2 linked regions of the Asticcacaulis excentricus CB 48 genome follow. The protein of the gene in region 1 interacts with the protein of each later gene in a pairwise test. Links are inferred from orthologs where the notes say so. Each region holds a gene or a part of one and is shown on either strand. Other genes may lie near its edges.

Region 1 (6,111 bases):
ATGCAGGTGCAACGGCTGATCGGCAAGTGCGTAACCGGCATCTATAACGGCGAGGTAGAGCGTATCCATCGCCGGCTGGATCGCATCATAATCGCCCAGGTGACGCAGACGGGCATAGAGGCCACTGGGCACGACGATGTGATAAAGGTCTTCAGTCAGTTCTGCCTTGCCCCCGACATCGACGGCGACTTCGGCGCGACACGCTTCGGGGGCCGTGTGCCGCGGGTCATCGTGCTGATAGCCGTAAAGGCCGGCAAGGTGTTCCATAGACAATTGCGAGAACACTAGATCGAACAAACGCTGATAGACGGCGTTCAGTTCCGGATAGGCCCCGGTGTTGCGCAGAGCGGTGAGCGTCAGGGGGTCGGCCGCAACAATCTCAATACCAAGGGGCGTTTCGGCAGTCGCCGGGTGCCGCAGCCGATGTTCCAGGCTCTCGCGCAGGGGGACGGAGCGGCGTATCTCGCTGGCGGTGTGACCCGTTTCGGCTTTCAGCGCACGGGCAAAGGCTTGTGAGGTGGCGTAGCCTGACGCTTCTGTAGCGAGTTCGACGGACTGCTTGAGCGCCGGAACCGCCCGCGCCAGCCGGATACGCCGGATTGTTTCTGCCGGCGTCTCACCCGTCATGAGTCGGTAGACGCGGTGAAAATGAAAGGGCGACAGGGCCGCAATACCGGCCATTTTATCGAGGTCCGGGGCCTCGGTTAGGTCAGTGGCTTCGAGGTGCTTTAGCACCCGTTCGATGCGGGCGACATAATCCAGAGAGGGGGGCATCCGAGATTGATCGGTCATGGCAGGTTCCCTTGAAAGGATGAGGCCCTACTGTGCCACGCTCTGCGTCGGGCGTCGTTCCCGATCTTGCGAAGATGGCCGCTTGCCGCGACACATAGAAAAACCCCCTGAGTTGCCTCAAGGGGTTTCTGTAGTCTGATCGGTGTGGCCTGCTCGTTCAAGAACAGGGTCCGAGACCTTTGCAATTAAGCAAGGATCTTCGCCACAACGCCGGCGCCGACGGTGCGGCCACCTTCACGGATAGCGAAGCGGAGCTTCTCTTCCATGGCGATCGGGGTGATCAGTTCGACGTTCAGCTCGGCATTGTCGCCCGGCATGATCATCTCAACGCCTTCCTTCAGCGTCACGATGCCGGTCACGTCGGTCGTGCGGAAGTAGAACTGCGGACGATAGTTGGTGAAGAACGGCGTGTGACGGCCGCCTTCTTCCTTCGTCAGGATGTAGGCTTCGGCAACGAACTTGGTGTGCGGCGTGATCGAGCCCGGCTTGCAGAGAACTTGACCACGCTCAACGTCTTCACGCTTCGTGCCGCGCAGCAGAACGCCGACGTTGTCACCGGCTTCACCCTGATCGAGCAGCTTGCGGAACATTTCGACGCCCGTGCAGGTCGTCTTCTGAACCGGACGGATGCCGACGATTTCGACTTCTTCACCGACCTTCACGATACCGCGCTCGACGCGGCCGGTCACAACCGTACCACGGCCAGAGATCGAGAACACGTCTTCGACCGGCATCAGGAAGGGCTGGTCAACCGGGCGGGCCGGCTGCGGAATGTACTCGTCCACGGTCTTCATCAGAGCGAGGATCTGGGTTTCGCCGATTTCCGGGTTCACGCCATCGGTCGCGGCCTTGGCCGAACCCTTGGTGATGGGGATATCGTCGCCGGGGAACTGATAGGACGACAGAAGTTCACGAACTTCCATTTCGACGAGCTCAAGCAGCTCTTCGTCGTCAACCAGGTCAACCTTGTTCATGAACACGACCAGAGCCGGCACGCCAACCTGACGGGCGAGCAGGATGTGTTCACGGGTTTGCGGCATCGGGCCGTCAGCGGCCGACACAACCAGGATAGCGCCGTCCATCTGAGCGGCACCGGTGATCATGTTCTTCACGTAGTCGGCGTGACCAGGGCAGTCAACGTGAGCGTAGTGACGGTTTTCCGTCTCATACTCAACGTGGGCCGTGTTGATCGTGATGCCGCGGGCCTTTTCTTCCGGAGCGGCGTCGATGTCTTCGTACTTCTTGGCGGTAGCGCCGCCCGACTTAGCCAGCGTCATCGTGATCGCGGCGGTCAGGGTGGTCTTGCCGTGGTCAACGTGACCAATGGTGCCGATGTTGCAGTGCGGCTTCGTGCGGTTAAATTTTTCCTTGGCCATTTCAAATCCCCGCAAATATGCGGGCCTTCACTCGGTTAGGGGTTGGAAACTTGGGAGCACTCCGCCCCGGAAATCCGTGTCGTCATCCTTGCGGATTTCCGGTTCGGGGCGCAGTGGGGAAGGCCCGTAGCATAGTCTTTGCTACGGGCCAAATGGTTTTTAGGCGTACTTCTTGATCACTTCGTCGGCGACGTGCTGCGGCACGGGCTCGTAGTGGTCGTACACCATGGTGAACTGCGCACGGCCTTGCGACATACCACGCAGGGTATTCACGTAACCGAACATGTTCGCCAGCGGAACGAAGGCGTCAACGACGATGGCGTTACCGCGCATGTCCTGACCCTGGATCATGCCGCGACGACCGTTGAGGTCGCCGATGACCGAACCCAGATACTCTTCCGGAGTCACGACTTCGACCTTCATGATCGGCTCAAGCAGCTTCGGGCCGCCCTTTTCGCGCAGTTCCTTGAAGGCGGCGCGAGAGGCGATTTCGAAGGCCAGGACCGACGAGTCAACGTCGTGGTAGGCGCCGTCAATGAGGGTCGCCTTGAAGTCGATCAGCGGGAAGCCGGCCAGGAGACCGTTTTCCTTGGCCGATTCGAGGCCCTTGGTGACGCCCGGAATATATTCCTTCGGCACCGCGCCGCCGACGATGGCCGACTCGAACACGAAGCCCGTACCCGGTTCGCCCGGTTCGAACACCAGCTTGATGCGGGCGAACTGACCCGTACCACCGGTTTGCTTCTTGTGCGTGTAGTCGATTTCCGCCTTGCGGGTGATCGATTCGCGATAGGCCACCTGCGGCGCGCCGATGTTGGCTTCGACCTTATAGGTGCGCTTCAGGATGTCGATCTTGATGTCGAGGTGCAGTTCGCCCATGCCCTTCAGGATCGTCTGGCCCGACTCGTGGTCGGTCGAAACGGTGAAGGAGGGGTCTTCGGCGGCCAGCTTCGACAGGGCGACGCCCAGCTTTTCCTGGTCGGCCTTCGACTTAGGTTCGACGGCAATCTCGATAACCGGGGCCGGGAATTCCATGCGCTCTAGGATGACCGGCGACTTCAGCGGATCGCAGAGCGTGTCGCCCGTGCGGGTGTCCTTGAGGCCTGCCAGAGCGACGATGTCGCCGGCATAGGCTTCCTTGATGTCTTCGCGGTTGTTGGAGTGCATGAGCAGCATACGGCCAACACGCTCACGCTTGTCGCGCGTCGAGTTGAGCAGGCCCATGCCGGTTTCCAGCTTGCCCGAATAGATGCGGCAGAAGGTCAGCGAACCAACGAAGGGGTCGTCCATAATCTTGAACGCCAGAACCGAGAGGGGTTCATCGTCCGAGGCCTTACGGGTGACTTCTTCTTCGGTCTTGTAGTCGATGCCTTTGGTCGCGGGGATATCGACCGGCGACGGCAGATAGTCCACAACGGCGTCGAGCAGCGTCTGAACGCCCTTGTTCTTGAACGCCGAACCGCAGAGGATCGGGAAGAAGGCCGAAGTCAGAACCGCCTTACGGATGCACTTCTTCAGGGTTTCTTCCGAGGGCTCATTGCCTTCGAGATAGGCTTCCATCGCCTCGTCGTCGAGTTCGACGGCGTTGTCGATGAGGTACTGACGGGCTTCGTTGGCCTTTTCGACCAGATCAGCCGGGATTTCTTCGTCGTGGTACGACGCGCCCAGGCCATCATTGTCCCACACCACGGCCTTCATGCGGACAACGTCCACAAGGCCCTTCAGTGAGGATTCGGAACCAATCGGGAACTGGATCGGCACAGCCTTGGCGCCCAGACGGTCGCGGATCGACTCGACCGACTTGTCGAAGTCGGCGCCGATCTTGTCCATCTTGTTGACGAAGACGATACGCGGCACGTTGTACTTGTCGGCCTGACGCCAGACGGTTTCAGTTTGCGGCTCAACACCGGCGTTACCGTCGAGCACGGCCACCGCGCCGTCGAGGACGCGGAGCGAACGCTCGACTTCGATGGTGAAGTCCACGTGGCCCGGCGTGTCGATGATGTTCAGGCGCTTGCCTTGCCAGAAGGCGGTCGTCGCGGCGGACGTGATGGTGATGCCGCGCTCCTGCTCCTGCTCCATCCAGTCCATGGTGGCAGCGCCATCGTGGACTTCGCCGATCTTGTGGCTCTTGCCGGTATAGTAGAGGATACGTTCCGTAGTCGTGGTCTTGCCGGCGTCGATGTGCGCCATGATACCAAAGTTACGGTAGTCCTCGATTTTGTGACTGCGGGGCATTGTACGGGCCTCAGACAAAAAGGGGATTCAAAAAAAGTGTGTAGGCACTATGCGTAAGCGCGGGAGACTTAATGAACAAAGTCGCCCGCGCCTTATAGACCTTTTTTGACAGGACCGTGACAGCCCTGTCCCGCAAGGAATTACCAGCGGTAGTGCGCGAACGCGCGGTTGGCTTCGGCCATCTTGTGCGTGTCTTCGCGCTTCTTGACTGCGGTGCCCCGGTTGTTGGAGGCGTCAAGCAGCTCACCGGCCAGCTTTTCGGTCATGGTGTTTTCACCACGCTTGCGCGCAGCGTTGACCAGCCAGCGGATGGCGAGAGCGCGGCGACGGTCCGGACGGACTTCGACGGGCACCTGATAGGTGGCACCGCCGACGCGGCGCGAACGCACTTCGATCGACGGGGCGACGTTGTCGAGAGCCGCATGGAAGGTCTCAACCGCAGTCGCGTCCTTCTTCTTGGCTTCGAGGATATCGAAAGCGCCGTAAACGATGTTTTCGGCGACGGCCTTCTTACCTTCGTACATGACGTAGTTCATGAACTTGGTGACAACCAGATCCCCGAACTTGGGATCGGGCAGAACTTCACGCTTCTCTGCGCGGTGACGACGTGACATAGGTCTCTATCCTTACTTCGGACGCTTCGCACCGTAGTGCGAACGGCGCTGCTTACGGTTCTTGACGCCTTGCGTGTCGAGCACGCCGCGCAGAATGTGGTAACGGACACCCGGAAGGTCCTTCACGCGGCCGCCGCGGATCAGAACCACGGAGTGTTCCTGAAGGTTGTGGCCGACGCCGGGGATGTAGCACACCGATTCGATGCCGGAGGTCAGACGGACCTTGGCGACCTTACGCAGAGCCGAGTTCGGCTTCTTCGGGGTCGTGGTGTAAACGCGCGTACACACGCCGCGACGCTGGGGCGAGCCCTTCAGGGCCGGCACCTTGTTGCGCTTTGGGTTCGGCTTGCGCGGCTTGCGGATAAGCTGGTTAATCGTGGGCATTTAATCTCTTGCCTTAGATGGGGAGGCCTGTGCCGTTTGGCCGGGCGACCTCGGTTGGGATGTAGCCTTCAGAAGCATCGGAAACGACAAACACAAAAGCCGCAACCCGCGCTTTGGGGGTTACGGCGGGCACGCAGGCCCTTGTCTCAATCGCTCTGAAAACGGACCTTTGCAGGTCCCGCCTCAAAAAAGATTGGGGGGCTATACAGGAGCCCCCCTGACGGGTCAAGCGGGATTCGCTCAGGCGCTCTTTCGCGTGACCACCGCGTGCTGACGCAAGGTGTCAAAGAAGGTCTGCACCTGCTGGCTGAGTTGCGCTGCGTCGCTGTTGAGCGAGGCTGCGGCCCCTCCGACCACGCTAGACGTACCCGCCGTATGGTCGATGGCTTCGGTGACGCGCGCTATGTTTTCCGACAGGGCCTGCGCCCCGCTGGAGGTCCGCATGACGCTGCGGGCGATTTCCTGCGTCGCGGCCCCCTGCTCTTCGGCCGTCGCGGCAATGGCGGTGGCGATCTGCTCCACCTCGCTCATCGAGCTGGAGATGCGTTCAATGGCAGACACGGCGTTGCGCGTCGCGTTCTGTATCTCATTAATCTGACGTGTGATGTCATCGGTGGCGCGCGAGGTCTGGGTGGCCAGTTGCTTGACCTCGGTGGCGACAACGGCGAAGCCGCGTCCCGCCTCCCCTGCCCGCGCCGCCTCAATCG
Region 2 (6,184 bases), 770 kb from region 1 along the record:
GCTGGGTCTGGTGCATATGGCGTCGATGGACGACCCGTTTGCCGCCGTGGATAAAGCGCTGGAAAGCGCGCCGCTGGGTCTGGTGGCTGATGCGGTGGTGGTCGATATCCACGCCGAAGCCACCTCTGAGAAGATGGCCATGGGGCATTTCTGCGACGGGCGCGCCTCGCTGGTGGTGGGTACTCACACCCACGTGCCGACCGCCGATGCGCAGATCCTTCCCGGCGGCACCGCCTACCAGACCGATGCTGGGGCCTGCGCCGATTATGACAGCGTCATTGGCATGGACAAGGAGGAGCCACTGCGCCGCTTCACCACACGCATCGGTAAGGAGCGCTATAAGCCGGCTTCCGGCCCTGCGACCCTGTGCGGCGTGTTTGTTGAAACAGATGACAAGACGGGGCTGGCTACGCGCGTCGAGCCCATCCGCCTCGGCGGGCGGCTCAAGACGGTGTTGCCAGAACTTCAGGTTTCGGTTTAGAACCCCGCCCAATCCCCATAAGATGAGCGCGCGGGTGCGCGCTGACAGAGGTTTCCCATGGCTGGCCATAGTAAATTCAAGAACATCATGCACAAGAAGGGGCGTGCCGACGCGGCCCGTTCCAAGCTGTTTTCCAAGCTGGCACGCGACATCACTGTGGCGGCCAAGTCGGGAATGCCTGATCCGGCCATGAATCCGCGTTTGCGTCTGGCGGTCAATAACGCCAAGGCCGAGTCCATGCCGAAGGACAACATCGACCGCGCCATCAAGAAAGGGGCGGCCGGTGAATCCGACAATATGGAAGAAATCCGCTACGAAGGCTTCGGGCCGCAGGGCATCGGCATCATTGTCGAAACACTGACCGATAACCGCAATCGTACCGGTGGCAATGTGCGTTCCTACTTCACCAAGTTCGGCGGCAATCTGGGCGAAACCGGTTCGGTCAGCTTCATGTGGGACCGCATGGGCCAGATCGAGTATCCGCTAAAGGCCGGGTCGGCTGACGCCATCATGGAAGCGGCCATCGAAGCCGGGGCTGCCGATGTCGAAACCGATGAGGACGAGGAAGACGGCGGCCACCTGATTTTCACGGCCTATGAAGACCTCAACACCGTTACAGAGGCCGTAGCCAAGGTTTTGGGCGACCCCAAGTCGACCAAGTTTATCTGGAAGCCGCAAACCCTGTCGCCCATCACCGGCGACCCGGCCAAGACGCTGATGAAGCTGATCGACGCGCTCAATGATGATGACGATGTGCAGGCGGTCTATGCCAATTTCGACATCTCGGACGAAGAGATGGAAGCGCTCAGCGCCTGATCATCAACCCCTCTGGAAACGGAGGGGTTTTTGTTTCAGTAAGGCCACCCTATAAACTTTGCCTCTTCATATTGATTTCGATTGCGCGCCGTCGCACATAGGCACGTCATGACCGAAACGCCTGACCCTTCCGAACCGGGGCGCGATGCCGCCAACAGCCCGCTGCCCCTGTGGCGGCGTTGCTGCCAGTTTCTGTTCGAGATGGACGCGAAAACGGTTCGGGCCATCTGGGTGACGCTGGCTCTGTTTGCCATGATCGGGGTCGTTTTCCTGATCGGCAAGACCGATTTTGGCCATGAGGTGACTCACGAATTTGAGCTGTGGATGGCCGAATATCGGGATTCCCCCTGGGGTATCTTCATCGTCATCGCCGTCTTTACGCTGTCGGCCTATATTGGCGCACCGCAGTTTGTACTGATCGCCGCCTGCGTGGTGGCGTTCGGACCGTGGCTGGGCTTCTTCTATTCATGGGTGGCGACCGTTGTGTCCGGGGCGATCACCTTCTACACGGGCCGGCTTATTGGGGCAGAGACGTTCAACCGCATCGGTGGCGGGCATTTGGGGCGGCTGTCGGACTATATCGGGCGCAACGCCTTTTCGGCCTCGTTCATCGTGCGCAATGTCCCTTCAGCGCCGTTTATCATCGTCAACATGGCCTTTGGCGTATCAAAGGCTCCGTTCACTGGTTTCATAATGGGTCTGGGGCTGGGCTCGATCCCCAAGACGGCGCTGGTGGCGCTATTTGGCAATGTGTTTACGCGCATCGTCGAGGGCGGCGATTGGAAGGGCACCGCGCTGATCGCGCTGATCGGGCTGGCCTGGCTGGGCGTTGTCATTCTGGCCAGACACCTGATCGCCAAATGGCGCGAAGGCCGCAGCGCCGTGAGTGGCACTCACGAAAATCAATAGTTTACCGTTATGCGTTTCAAGGTGATTCGAAGTTTTTTTTTGAAGGCCTTGAAATTGACGCGAGATAAGGGCAAGGGAGTTCTCCCCTTGCGGACGGCGCGTGTTTTCGCGGCGCGACGCCCTTAACGGGGCCCTATGCGCCGCCGGTATCCCGGCCACCTCCCAGACAAATTTCTCGCGGTAGTGCTCAATGTTAAAGCCCTTCTTCGGCAGCTTCTCCAACGATATCGCCATCGACCTCGGCACGGCCAACACGCTGGTCTATCAGAAGGGGCGCGGAATCGTGCTCAATGAGCCGTCGGTGGTGGCGCTGCGCAACATGGGTGGGCGCAAGGTGGTGCACGCGGTGGGCATCGAGGCCAAGCAAATGCTGGGCCGCACACCGGGCCATATGGAAGCCATCCGCCCGATGCGCGACGGTGTTATTGCCGATTTCGAAGTTGCCGAAGAGATGATCAAGTATTTCATCCGCAAGGTGCACAATCGCAAGGGTTTTGTAAACCCGAAGGTTATTGTCTGCGTGCCGTCGGGCGCCACCGCAGTGGAACGCCGCGCCATCAACGACTCGTGCCTGAACGCCGGGGCGCGTCGCGTCGGTCTGCTGCCTGAGCCGATGGCCGCCGCCATCGGCGCTGGCCTGCCCATCCATGAGCCGACCGGCTCGATGGTCGTGGATATTGGCGGCGGCACCACCGAAGTGGCTGTTCTGTCGCTGTCGGGTGTGGTCTACGCCAAGTCGGTGCGCGTGGGTGGTGACAAGATGGACGAAGCCATCACCAACTTTATGCGCCGCAACCACAATCTGCTGATCGGTGAAACCACGGCGGAGCGGATCAAGAAGGACATCGGCACCGCCCGCGTCCCGCACGATGGCGAAGGTCTGGCTATCGAAGTGAAGGGCCGTGACCTGATGCAGGGCGTGCCGCGCGAGGTGCGCATCAGCGAGCGTCAGGCCGCTGAGGCTTTGGCTGAACCGGTGGCGCAAATCATTGAGGCCGTGAAGGTGGCGCTGGAAGCTACGCCGCCCGAACTGGCTGCTGACATCGCGGACAAGGGCATCATGCTAACCGGTGGTGGCGCGCTGTTGCGCGGGCTTGATTCGGAAATCCGCGATCAGACCGGCCTGCCAGTGACGATCGCCGAAGACCCGCTGTCGTGCGTGGCCATCGGCTGTGGCAAGGTGCTGGAGCATCCGCGCTGGATGAAGGGCATCCTCGACTCGACGATGTTCTGAGCCTGAATAGGCGAGGGCAAGGCCGTAAATCGTCGGCCCTGTCATCAGAGCGTCTACAATTTCCTTGATAGTTTCGGACCGAAACTTGCAGTATCTGTCCTCTGAGTGAGGGTCCGGGTGGGCCTGGAGGGAAGTCAGCGTGCGATACGGGGATAACCAGCCTTTTGAACATCTGAAACTGCCCATTACTTGGGGGGTGATGATCCTTGTCGCCGCCATTTGCGTGGTTGCGGCTTTGCTGTTCCTAGGTGACCGGCGCGGCGGGCTGGATGCGGCGGCCTATGGCAACCGGGCCGGCTTTGACCGGGCAGCGGCCAAAAGCAATAATCTGCTGTCCTCACCGGCGCACTTCGTCAGCGACCGTACCAATGGCATTGAGGATTATTTCTTTGCCGTAAGCGAAAACCGTGTCCTGAAACAGAAGATTGTAGAGCTGGAACGCTATCGCGACGAGTATCGCAAGGCCAAGGAACTTAACCGCCGCTATGAGGTCCTGCTTAATCTGCGCACGGAGCCGGAAGTCGAAAGCGTCTCGGCGCGTTCGGTTTCGGTTTCGCGCGGTCCGTTCAACAACAATCGCCTGATTGATGCCGGGTCATCCAGAGGACTCGTCTTTGGTAATCCGGTGATCAATGAACACGGGCTTGTCGGTCGTGTGGTCGGCGTCAGCCCGGACGTCAGCCGCGTGCTGATGGTCACCGATGTCGTAAGCCGCGTGCCGGTCATGGTCGCGCGCACCGACGCCCGTGCCATGATGGTGGGTGACGGGGGTGGATTTCCGCGTCTGGAGTTTGTGCGCGGAGGGCCGGATGTGCTCAAGAAAGGTGATCAGATCCTGACCTCCGGCGATGGAGGCATCTTCCCTCGTGGCTTGCCGGTAGGGGAGGCGCGTCGCGGCGTCGATGGCGTCTGGCGGGTTGACCTGTACACCAATCGCGGACCCGTTGATCTGGTCAAGGTCATGAAGTTCAAGGATTTCAGCCAGCTTCCGCGCGCCGAGGAGGTGCTGCGAACGCCACTTGTCACGGATGTCCTGCCGCCGCCGCCTCCAACGGCGGCCCGGACCGCGCAAAGCACCAGCGCTTCCAGTGCTACGGTATCAGCCAGCGGAACCGCTGTCAGCTCTACCGCTTCCAGCGCCAATCCGGCCAGTGTGGCGCGGTCGCGCCCGACGCCGGTGTCTTCTCCCGCCGCACAGACGCCGCGTCCGCAACCCGTTCCGGCCCATGAGGCGCCGGCGTCGACCACGTCCGCCAGCGTCAGCGGAGGCTGAGGCCATGCTGGCTCCGCAACGCCGCCCCCGCTCATCGTCCACCCGCAGCATGACGCCGTCGGCCAGCCGCCGTGCGCGCCTTTACAAGGCGCTGTTTGAAAACCGCACACCGCGCCGTGGATCGGGAGGGATCGTCGGGCCGCAGGACTGGCTGCTCTATCCGGCCCTGTTGGCGGTTCTGGCGACGCTGGTGCTGGCCACCGACCTGCCTTTGCCGTTTGGATGGGACCTGCCGGAGCCCGTGTGGCCCGTGGCGCTGGCCTTTGCCTGGCCGCTGATCCGCCCCAGCTTTATCGCGCCGATCCTGCTGGGTTTGATGGGGCTGTTTCTCGATTATTTCTGGGGCGCGCCGCTCGGTTTTTATGTCATCGGCCTGATGGCCGTCCACGCCGTGACGCTCATCATCCGCAGTTATATTGTGGGACAGGACACCTGGGTGGTGATCGGGGCTTATACCCTTGCGGTTCTGTTGTTTTTTACACTCGGCGTGATCATGACGACGCTCGATTCCGGTGTTGTGCCGCGCCTGATCAGCGTGTTTGAACAGATGCTGGCCACCTGGTGTCTGGTGGTCGTGGTGCTGATTCAGCTTGAGCGCTTTCTCAACAGTGATGTGAGGTTCAATTGAGCGAACCCTCCATCTTTTTTGAGGACGTTAACGAGAAGCAGGGGACGTTTCATCGCCGCATCTTTCTGATGGGCGGGGTGACGGCGCTAGGTATCTTTGCGCTGGGCGGGCAACTGGCGCTACTTCAGATCGTGCAGGGTGGCAAGTACAAGCGCCTGTCGGCGGCCAATCAGTTCAATTTCCGCGTCATGCCGCCCCCACGCGGCAAGATTCTCGATCGCAATGGCAATGTCATTGCCGGGAACCGTCCGTCGTTTCGAGTGCTGATTATCCGCAATGAAATCGACGATCTCGACGATACACTGGATCAGATTTCTTATGTCCTGCCGCAGGTACAGGACAACCGCCGCCGCATCGTACGCGACATCAACCAGTCGCAGCGCTTTGTGCCAACGGTGGTGGCGGCTGACCTTACCTGGGAGGAGTTTTCGCGCGTTAACCTGTTTGCCGCCGAAATCCCCGGCGTGCAGGCGGTAATGGACGAAATTCGCGTCTATCACTATGGCGGGGCCTTTTCGCACGTCGTGGGCTACGTCTCGAAAATTTCCGAGAATGACCTTGAGACTGAAGGGGAAAACCCCGATCCGTTGCTTCTGCATCCGGGCTTCCGCATCGGCAAGCAGGGGGTTGAAAAGGCCTTTGACAAGCAGCTTCGTGGCGTGGCGGGGGCCCAGAAGATCGAGGTCAATGCGCGGGGTAATATCGTCGCCGAAGACCCCGATGGCACGCGTCCGCCGACGCCGGGCGAGGACATCACCCTGACGCTCGACGCCGAGGTGCAGGCCCGTGCGCTGGAGGTCTTCGAGCAGGATTCAGGCAGCGCCGTGCTGATCAACATCCATA

Evidence for each region.
Region 2: the proteins of tuf (region 1) and ASTEX_RS08120 interact in binary tests that used the Bacillus subtilis proteins (3 or more experiments, as listed by UniProt). The link is inferred for Asticcacaulis excentricus CB 48 from one-to-one orthologs.

Annotation. Positions count from the first base shown.
Region 1 is NC_014816.1:992,570-998,680, reverse strand. What follows is about bases 74-2,945. They hold tuf (elongation factor Tu), read right to left. Parts: upstream 2,169-2,945; coding sequence 978-2,168; downstream 74-977. Other genes in these bases: fusA (elongation factor G), read right to left, coding at 2,328-2,945; ASTEX_RS04650 (AraC family transcriptional regulator), read right to left, coding at 74-792. Outside these bases: more of ASTEX_RS04650, read right to left, coding at 1-73; more of fusA, read right to left, coding at 2,946-4,406; rpsG (30S ribosomal protein S7), read right to left, coding at 4,547-5,020; rpsL (30S ribosomal protein S12), read right to left, coding at 5,033-5,404; ASTEX_RS04625 (globin-coupled sensor protein), read right to left, coding at 5,645-6,111. UniProt on the Bacillus subtilis protein: GTP hydrolase that promotes the GTP-dependent binding of aminoacyl-tRNA to the A-site of ribosomes during protein biosynthesis.
Region 2 is NC_014816.1:1,759,922-1,766,105, reverse strand. The notes cover bases 1,474-4,418. They hold ASTEX_RS08120 (rod shape-determining protein), read left to right. Parts: upstream 1,474-2,396; coding sequence 2,397-3,440; downstream 3,441-4,418. Other genes in these bases: mreC (rod shape-determining protein MreC), read left to right, coding at 3,580-4,418; ASTEX_RS08125 (TVP38/TMEM64 family protein), read left to right, coding at 1,474-2,206. In the rest of the region: ASTEX_RS08135 (TIGR00282 family metallophosphoesterase), read left to right, coding at 1-481; ASTEX_RS08130 (YebC/PmpR family DNA-binding transcriptional regulator), read left to right, coding at 539-1,297; more of ASTEX_RS08125, read left to right, coding at 1,406-1,473; more of mreC, read left to right, coding at 4,419-4,713; ASTEX_RS08110 (hypothetical protein), read left to right, coding at 4,718-5,341; mrdA (penicillin-binding protein 2), read left to right, coding at 5,338-6,184.